2 regions of the Pseudoalteromonas sp. SR43-3 genome follow, and region 2 is predicted to be linked to the other one. Evidence: riboswitches for the same ligand, from Rfam matches in the RefSeq annotation. Region 2 holds a riboswitch; the other holds the start of a gene.
The links. A riboswitch is a leader RNA that binds a small molecule or an ion and turns the genes downstream of it on or off. The one in region 2 is predicted to bind cobalamin.
Positions count from the first base shown of each region.

Region 1 (5,030 bases), on a different contig from region 2:
GCGAGTTTTTTTATCAATATTGCCCGTCATTACAATAGTTGGAATGTCTGCATTAATAGTACAAGGTATTGCCTCACCTAATGGGGCATCAGGTAATATGAAGTCAACTACAGCGCAAAAATAGCTATTTTTACTTATAAGCTCTTTTGTTTGCGCTAATGACTCAGCTATATCAACTTCATAACCAGCCTTAAGCGCGATGTGCTTTTGCACTCGCGCCATGGCAGGTGTATCTTCAACTATTAGTATTTTTCGCGTCACGGAACAACCCTATATATATTTTGCAAAAATATTTGCTTATACAAGTTGTAACTGTTAAAACGCAAAAAAGCAAATAACTTAAATACTTACAGATTATCCGCTTCTGAATAATACTCTTGGCTAATCGGCGCCGGGCTCGACATTTTTGAACGGCCAAATAAAGTATGAAACTTAGTTTTGCAGGTCGTTAGTTTTAAGTATTTTACCCAAGCTCGTTCGATTGGGTTGGTAGGTTCTTGTGAGCCAGTTACGACTGCTACAAACTGTTCTTGGTGTTCGTTTTGCGGCTCAATTGTTTTACTGTATAAGCCTTTTAAAACAACTCCGTGTTGTTCAAGTATGCTGGCTTCTAATAAGGTGAAGTTTCCGCTGCGGCTAAAGCCTCGTGGAAAGTTTTGATCATCATAAAATTGACGTTGGCTAACAAATGCTTGGCGTAGTAATGAAATGTTATTGCTCATAGCTTTATCCTCATACCTTAGTAATTAGCTGGAGTATGATGCAAGTTTGGCAATTTATTAAACAAATTATTTTTATCGTGAGGATAAAAAATTGGATATCGATTTATTAAAAACATTTGTTGAGGTAGTGCGTACGCGTCACTTTGGTAAAGCGGCCGAAAACCTTTATATTACGCAGTCTGCAGTGAGCTTTAGAATTCGCCAATTAGAGCAAGGACTTGGTGTTAATTTGTTTATTCGCCAGCGTAATAACATTCAACTTACAGCACCTGGCGAGCGTTTATTACCCCATGCACAAATGATTATTACGGGCATGCAACGCGCCAAAGTGGATGTTGCGCTTGCCGATAATATGCATAAGCAAATTAGCTTAGCAGGAACGCCCAATATTTGGGATGCTTTTTTACAGTTTGGTATAACAAATATTGTATCAGCGATGCCGGGCGTGTCATTAGTCGCAGAAGTTAAAGCACAACAAGAAAGCACTCGGCTGTTATTAGAACGCACGCTTGATTTGGCAATATTGTTTGATCCACCAAAAGTAGACGAGCTAGTGGTAGAGCGAATCTGTGAGTTGCCAATCATTCCCGTAAGCGGATACGACACTGCAACGAACGAAAACTTTTTTGATAATCAGTATGTATATGTTGATTGGGGAACTACTTTCTCACTTTGGCATGCGCGTCAGTTTACCGGTAAAACACCGCCTTATTTTAGAACCAGCACAGGACGTATTGCACTTGATTTAATACTGCAATGTGGCGGCAGTGCATTTATACCTCAAGTATTGGTAGAAGGGCATTTAGAAAAAGGTGAACTGTTTCATGTTAAAGATGTAGAAAATACCTCGCGAGACGTGTTTATAGCGTATCACAGAGACAACGAGCAAAAAGAGTTAATAGAAACCTTAGTTAATTTACTATCGCAAATGACCCCAAGCTTGTCATTAAAGAAAAGTAAGTAAGTTCGGCCGTTTATTAGGCTTTCATGTTATTTTGATTTCAAATTTAATGCATTTTTATTAATAAAAAAAGACATTAATATTTCCATTGTAATATTACTGTCATTTAGCGGTGACAAAATGCAGCAGTTTTAAAAATTAGTCTTTTGTGATTATCCAAGGAAATAACATGAAATTTGTAAAATCGAGCTTATGCTTAGCACTATTAAGTGGTTTATCTTTTAATGCACTTGCCGATGTAGACATTTACGGTAAAGCGAATGTAACAGTGCAATCATCTGATGACGGCGAAGGATCTTTTACTGAGATAAAAAGTAATGCATCTCGTCTTGGTGTTAAAGGTTCTGAAAAAATAAATGATAGTTTAGAAGCGGTATATAAGTTTGAGTTTCAAGTTGATGTGTCTGATGCTGATTCAAAAGGCGATAACGACGACAATATTTCTGCGCGTAACCAATACGTTGGTTTAAAAGGTGCGTTTGGCCAAGTGGTTATTGGTCGTAACGATACTGCGCTTAAACAATCTCAAGGTAAGTTAGACTTGTTTAACGACCTTGAAGGCGATATTAAAAATGTATTTAAAGGTGAAAACCGTTTAGGGAATACTGTTAGTTATTCATCAAACTCATACGAAGGTTTTAAAGTACTTGCTACTTTTGTAGCTGAAGATGATGTAGACGCTGATAACGGTTACTCAATAGCGGTTACTTACGGTGACGTGGCACTTAAAAAGAGCGCAGTATATGCCTCTATCGCAGCCGATAGTGAAGTAAATGGCTACGATGTAGTACGCGCGTCAATCCAAGGTAAAGTTGAAAACTTTAAGTTAGGTGCAATGTACCAAACACAAGAAAAAGTTGACGGCAGCGCAGAAGCGGATGGTTATCTATTAAATGCAGCTTACAGCATGGGTAACAACACATTTAAAGTACAATACCAAGACATGGACTTTGACGACAGCGACGATAAGTCAGCAATATCAGTTGGTCTTGATCACAAATTAAATAAAAACATTAAAGTATTTGGCTTTTACTCAAGCTTCGACATGGACAACAACGTTGACCAAGACTACGTAGGCTTAGGTATGGAATACAAGTTTTAACTATTCGCTAAATTAGTTAAAACACTCCCTTTTTAACCGCGCTCTTTTGAGTGCGGTTTTTTTTGCTTTAAATTATTTACTTAGCCGCCCATAATAGAGCTTCATTTGGAATGAGGTGCGAGTCCTCGACTGTTCCCGCAACTGTAATTAGCGCAAAGCTTTAAGTCAGATACAAATGGTATAATACCAATTTTATTAAAAACATGATCTTTCTAGCGAATTAAATAACTTACTAACTTCGTTAAAAATTATTCATATAGAACAAGTATATGTCATAATTTCCGCTTTGTTATTAAGCTATTTCTTTGTCGCTATAATAAATCACTAATTTAGTGCAATTGGTATAAATTCTTTTAACGAGCGGGTTTACTCATTTTTTCTTGTAGTGCATTAGTATTTTTATCGCATTTTAGTGAGTTTAATCCCGTCTAGGACTGACTATTGCACACTCAAACGCCATTAAATATACCATTACTAAACGTTAAAAACGTATCGTGGGGTATTGGCAATAAAACGATCCTCAAAAAAATAAACCTTAAAATAACCACAGGTAAATTTGTTGGTTTAATTGGCCCCAATGGCGCAGGTAAATCGAGCTTATTGCGTTGTTTATATCGTTTTAATAAACCCAGTGATGGCGTTGTAGAGTTTAACAACACCGATATTTGGCAGCTAAAAAGCGATGAGTACGCAAAAAAAGTAGCGGTTGTTTTACAAGAAACCCCGTCGCAATTTAACTTAAGCGTATTTGATGTTATTGCACTTGGGCTAACGCCTCATAAATCGCTATTTAGCTCAGTAACTAACATTGATAAACAAAAAATTACCCAAGCTATCAACACTGTAGGGTTGGCAGGTCATAGCGATCAAAGCTTTGAGTCACTTTCGGGTGGTGAAAAGCAACGTGCCTTGATAGCCCGCGCCATAGTTCAGCAACCTCAGTTGTTAATAATGGACGAACCAACTAGCCATTTAGATGTTAAATACCAAATACAGGTAATGGAGCTTGCTAAATCGTTGGGTGTAACGGTGTTTGCATCGTTTCATGATTTAAACTTAGCTTCTGCAATGTGCGATGAACTAGTGGTTATTAAAAATGGTGAAATTACACATACAGGCACGCCAAGTGAGGTATTAACCGAAAACATGCTAGGCGACGTTTTTGGTGTCTGCGCCCAAGTAAATAATCACCCGCAAATATCGAAGTCGGGAAATAGCATCCCTCATATCACTTACTTTTATGGTTACGAATAATATGAGCGCAGTTAATACTCGCCACTCACTTGCGCTATTCATCAGTGCTGCGGCTGCTTTATTTAGTTTATTTGCAGCACTTAGTTTTGGTGCAGCAGAGACCTCACTTCAAGATGTATTTAATAGCTTTTTGCTCTCAACTGATGTGTCTTTTAATTCGCGTATTATTTTTGAACTAAGAATGCCACGAACATTACTCGCCTTTTTAGCAGGCTCTGGCTTAGCAATTGCGGGGCTTATTTTACAAACGGTAACGCGTAACCCTTTAGCCGATCCTTACTTATTTGGTATATCGTCGGGCGCCTCATTTGGCGTGGTGTTACTTATGGCATTAGCAGGCATTAGCGCAGGTTTTATGTTATCGGCAGCAGCGTTATTAGGTAGCTTACTCGCTATGAGTTTATTAATTCTTATTGCAGGTAGGCAGCAAAGTGCACAGGTAGAATCAATGTTATTAGCTGGTGTTGCTCTATCGTTTTTATTTAGTGCGTTTACCAGCTTGTTGCTTTATTGGAGCGACCCTCAGGCGGTAGCCGCTATTTTATTTTGGACACTGGGCAGCTTTTCGCGTGCGCAGTGGGCTACGCTTAGTTTGCCTTTATTGGTAATTACATTGTGTACGTTTGTAATGCTGAGCTTTAGAAGGCAGCTAAATGCTATGTTACTGGGCGATGAAAGCGCAATTACATTAGGTGTGAGGGTTCAGCGCTTTAGAATACTTATGCTGGTTTTAAGCTCATTAATTACCGCTGTGCTGGTGGCTATGTGTGGTGGTATTGGGTTTGTAGGATTAATGGTGCCGCATATTGTGCGCTTTTTTATATCCCAAGGCACCATCGCTGGCTTACTGGTAACCAGCTTGGTGGGCGGTACATTTATGGTGTGGGTTGATGTACTTTCGCGCTCATTGCTGAAAAACCAAGAACTGCCCGTAGGTGTTATTACTGCAGCTATTGGTAGCGTGTTCTTTTTGAGTCTATTGTTTTTTAGA
Region 1 is NZ_JACJEC010000002.1:165,365-170,394, reverse strand. Features, by position in the region: gene H5088_RS03135 (response regulator) at 1-261, opposite strand, end outside; gene H5088_RS03130 (DUF413 domain-containing protein) at 348-722, opposite strand; gene H5088_RS03125 (LysR family transcriptional regulator) at 814-1,686, shown strand; gene H5088_RS03120 (porin) at 1,853-2,785, shown strand; cobalamin riboswitch at 2,847-2,981, shown strand; gene H5088_RS03115 (ABC transporter ATP-binding protein) at 3,227-4,039, shown strand; gene H5088_RS03110 (iron ABC transporter permease) at 4,041-5,030, shown strand, end outside.
Region 1: linked by a shared signal. The riboswitch ahead of H5088_RS03115 (ABC transporter ATP-binding protein) and the one ahead of H5088_RS17005 (TonB-dependent receptor domain-containing protein) in region 2 are both predicted to bind cobalamin.

Region 2 (5,030 bases):
AGCCCTTGAGCCTTTGCAATATTGCATGCTTCAGTGAGTGCATTAAAAATTATTGTATTGTACTTAGGTGCACGTAATTCGCCATTTTTTACATTACTTAAAGCGCTTAATGGATTAATGGCAATATTGACGAGTAGCTTTTCAAAACGAAGCTGCTGAATGTTATTAGTAAACTTTAGGTTGGGTATTACTTTAAAAGTATCAGCTATTGGCGCACTATTTTGAAGTGCAAGCTCATTACAGCCACCAATAACGCTTTGTCCTTCACCTGTGTGTTGCACAATATATTGGTTTGATTTAAAGCCCGCTATGCTTGTCGTTAAAAAGTAGAGTGCTTGATGGGTGTTTAGCTGGTTATTTATCTCATCAACGTTGCCCATTCCATTGTGCGAAAGTACAACAGAGCAATGTGTTGGTAAAAATGGCTTTATTTGAGAAAACGCATCAAGCACTTGAAAAGCTTTAACGGTAAATAAAATTACATCAAATTCAGTTGCTTTATCTAGCTGATTTAATGAAATAAATTTAGCGTCAATTTTTTTTGATGCACCCTTACCTCTGCTGTAAAAGCGGGTGTTTGTTGGGTTTTTACGAGTTAAAACACTGACATTATGCGATGCGCTCAAAAAGTGGCTCAGCAATAAGCCAATAGCGCCATCGCCAACGATTAAAATATTAGCCATGTGGGTTCTTTTTTCGAGGTGTAAAAATTACTCTAAGTAAAAAGTAGCTTGCAGCACCTGCAAAATCAGCAAAAAAATCACCAAGTGATGCTTGCCTATAAGGTAGTGCGTCTTGCATTATTTCTATCGAGGCGCCATAGCCTGCTAATAAGAGTATTTGAGCATATAAAGGAAGCTTAAAAGCCTTATCCATTATTATGGCTAATATAAAAAAAATCCCAAAATGGGCGACTTTATCAACATGAGGGAATAAATTTACAACGCCACCTTTTATTTCTTTAGCAAATAAAAAGGTGAAAGCCACTATGCTGATTAAAAAAACTGCTTGATAAACACGCCTTGTCACGACAAATCCTAAAATCGCTTAAAAAAGAGGCGCAAGTATATCAAACTAATTTAGTATCGCACCTGAACAAGATGCAGAAAAATGTAAAGATTTATAATTTTAGCGTTATAATTGCCACATAAAATTAAGATTAAATAGTTAGGAGTATACTAATGCCTTCATTTGATATTGTATCTGAAGTAGAAATGAACGAAGCTAAAAATGCGGTTGATAACGCAAACCGTGAACTAGAGACTCGCTTTGATTTTAGAGGCGTTGATGCATCTATTGAGCTAAACGATAAAACAATTAAGCTTAAAGCAGAAGCTGACTCTCAAGTTATGCAGTTGTTCGATATTTTAGCGGGAAAAATTTCAAAGCGCGGTATGGATGTAGCTAGTTTAGAACTTCAAGATATTAGCCGTGCAGGAAAAAATGTATTTCGTAACGTTGGGTTAAAGCAAGGTATCGAAAAAGACATGGCCAAAAAAGTGGTTAAAGCCATTAAAGATTCAAAAGTTAAAGTACAAGCCGCTATTCAAGGCGAAGAAGTGCGTGTGACAGGTAAAAAGCGTGACGATCTTCAAGAGGCAATGCAGGTAGTACGCAGTGCCGATTTAGGTCAGCCTTTTCAGTTTAAAAACTTTCGCGACTAATTTATAAACTGTTTTTAATAAAAATGCTTTAATTTGTCTATATTTGCAGACAGATTAAAGCTACTTAATTTTTTACAACTTTCCCACCTTATCCTCTCGTAGTTCTGCATGTATTAATCCACCTTTTGATATTTAAGCTATTATATTTAATTGAATATAATAAAAATTTCACTCTAGAAGGTATTAAAATGAGACCCCATCAATTATTTCTGTTATTTGTTTTGCTTATATTTACCAAGCCAAGCTTATCAAAGCCAGTTGATATTGATGTATTGGTCGAAGATGGCTACTTTCCGATTATTATTAACGCGCAAAAAAAGCAGGGCTTTGCTCCTGAGTTTATTAATATTTTAAACGACGCACAGGAGGAATTTAACTTTATACTTATTTCTTTACCTGTAAAAAGGCTTACTTTGTCTGTTGAAAAAAATAACTTCGACGTTTTATTTTTAATGGCAATGCAATGGCTGCCAAAAACAACGCAGAAAAACATTGAAAAAACTGAATTTTATACCATCACCAAAAACGAGCTTTATACACTCAAAGAGAATGCATCAGAACAAACTTATTTTGACAATCTGGACAAATTAACCAAAGTTGGGGTTTTAGGGTACTCGTATCGATTTGCAGGATTTAATACAAATGCCGAATACTTGAGAGAAGAGCACCAGGTAAGCCTTACAATCGATGAATTCAATGTAGTTAAAATGCTGCTATTAAGGCGCGCTGAAGTCGGGGTTTTAAACAGTATTGCTTATCAGTATTTTAAAAAGCAGAATATCTTAAATATGGATTTACTATTTAAGAGTGACGTACCAGATGCAGTGTATGAAACACATTTTTTGATTAACTCACAATCAAATAAAATATCTAGTCGCAAAATGGATGAAATATTAAATTTACCTACTACACAAATGCAACTTCAGAAGCTACTTGATAAGTACGGTATTCCGTCAAGCTATAATAATACAGCACTGAACTGAAATAGCTTTTAGCTATATAGACGTCCATTGACATCTGTAAACAAAATGCTCACAATGACGGCATATTTTCAAGGTGCTTGCTAGCCACTTCATGTAATGATTTTTTTAGCAGGATAATCGGGAAGTTGGTGCGTTTTCATGATGACTACAAGCCCAACACTGCCCCCGCAACGGTAGAGTATTGCATGTTTTTATGTGCTTACTGAGTCCGGAGACCGGCCTTGATGCAATCTTACTTACTAAATCTTTGCGGTGGGCAAAGGTAGGGGATCTCATGTTAAACAAAACAACTCTAGGCGTTGCAATTTCTGCTGCGCTTTCATTTTCTGTGTCTGGTGCAGAGCAATCAATTGAAAAAATAACCGTTACAGCTAATAAGTTTGAGCAATCAATTAACGAAGTTTTAGCGAGTGTAAATGTTATTGAACGTGCTGAAATAGAAGCTAGTAACGTACGCGATTTACCTACACTTTTAAGCACGCAAGTGGGTTTTCAAGTTAATCCAAACGGTGGTTTTGGTCAAAATACAGGTGTGTCACTTCGTGGTACGGGCTCTGGCGATACGTTGATTTTAATTGACGGTGTACGTACAGGCTCAGCAACACTAGGTCAAAAAGCATTAAATAATGTCCCTCTAAATAGTATTGAACGCATAGAAATTATTAAAGGCTCTCGCGCGGCTGTTTATGGCTCTGATGCACTCGCTGGTGTTATTAATATTATTACGCGTGAGTCAGATAACTTATCCCTAAGCGCTACATTTGGTTCTGACTCTTATCAAAATTATCAAGTTGCAGGCTCTGTAAAATCAGATGATATAACAACAGCATTTAATGCAGGCTTTGAAAAAACAGATAACTTTGATGCACTGCAAGGCGTAGCACCTGATGAAGATGGCTATGAAAATAAAAACCTTGGTTTTAAAGTAAACTACACCGATGCACATTACGGCGACTTTAAGTTATTAGGTCAATACAGTGAAGGCTATGCAGATTACGACAGTCGCTTTAGTCCAGCCACAAGTACTATAGAAACAGGTGATTTTAAAAACTATCAGCTTTCTGCAGGTTGGAGTAAAAACTACACTAACCAATTGCATAGTATTGATATTGCTATTTCAACAGATGATTCTCACGATACCTCAGCATTTGGTGTAAATGATTTTATAACGAAACGTGTGCAATTTGATTATAACGGTCAATATATATTATCTGAAGAGCTTAATATTAGCGGTGGTGTTAACTGGTACAACGATGATGTATCGCACAGTTCAACGCAGTATGATATGCAAGAGCGTGATGTATTAGCAGTATTTGTTGGGGCTTATTACAATGCTGAAAAAGTGTTAGCTAATTTAACAATTCGCCAAGACGATGATGAACAATTTGGCGACGAAACAACATATACAGCCGCTGCGGGTTATCATTTATCTGAAGACGCCACGTTCCGCATAAGCCAAAGCACTGGTTTTAAAGCACCTACATTTAACGATTTATACTTTCCGGCTTTTCCTGGTTTTCCACCTTCATCTAATCCTGATTTAGAGCCTGAGAAATCATTAAATCAAGAGATTGGGTTAAATGTAGATTTTGATATAGCAAGTATTGACGTTGCTATTTTTAGAAATGATATTGAAGATAAGATATCTTTAGATTCTAACTTTGTTCCTATTAACTTAAATGAAGCACGCTACGAAGGGGTTGAATTTAGCTTATCTCAGCAGTTTTTTGGTTTTGATAGCAACCTTAACTTTGCTTACTTAAGCGCTGAAGACGAAGAAACGGGCGCAGAGTTACGTAATGTTGCTAAACGTACTTTTAACTGGGAACTTGCAAAACAGTTTGGTGCTTTTGATGCAAGCTTAGACATGCAATACCGTAGCGACCGACAAGGTGTTGTGACTCGCTTAGGCTCTTATACACTTTGGAACTTAGCGGGTAATTATCAAGTAAATGAACATATTGAAGTTTCGCTTCGTGTAGAAAACTTATTTGATAAAGAGTATAACGCTGTTGATTCAAACGCTGATTTTACAACGGGTGAAGTGTATTACTACAACACGCCAGAGCGTCGCTTTTTTGCAGGCGCAAGCTACCAGTTTTAACGGTATTTATTAATATTAAAAAGCCCGACTTATGTCGGGCTCTTTAATGTGTAGCTAAGTTTAACAACTAAAATTAGCTAGTCAGCTAAGAGCTCTTTAAATACGGTTTCAAACTTGTGTAACTTAGGTGCTATTAAAATACTACAGTAACCCTGCTGTGGATTTTCGTTATAGTAATCTTGGTGATAATGCTCTGCTGGGTAATACGTAGTGGCAGGGCTGACTTCTGTAACAATTGGCTCAGCGACATGGCATTGCAGTTGAGCTATCACTTCGTTG
Region 2 is NZ_JACJEC010000020.1:11,710-16,739, reverse strand. Features, by position in the region: gene H5088_RS17025 (ketopantoate reductase family protein) at 1-683, opposite strand, end outside; gene H5088_RS17020 (VanZ family protein) at 676-1,029, opposite strand; gene H5088_RS17015 (YajQ family cyclic di-GMP-binding protein) at 1,182-1,664, shown strand; gene H5088_RS17010 (ABC transporter substrate-binding protein) at 1,853-2,647, shown strand; cobalamin riboswitch at 2,702-2,886, shown strand; gene H5088_RS17005 (TonB-dependent receptor domain-containing protein) at 2,922-4,751, shown strand; gene msrA (peptide-methionine (S)-S-oxide reductase MsrA) at 4,829-5,030, opposite strand, start outside.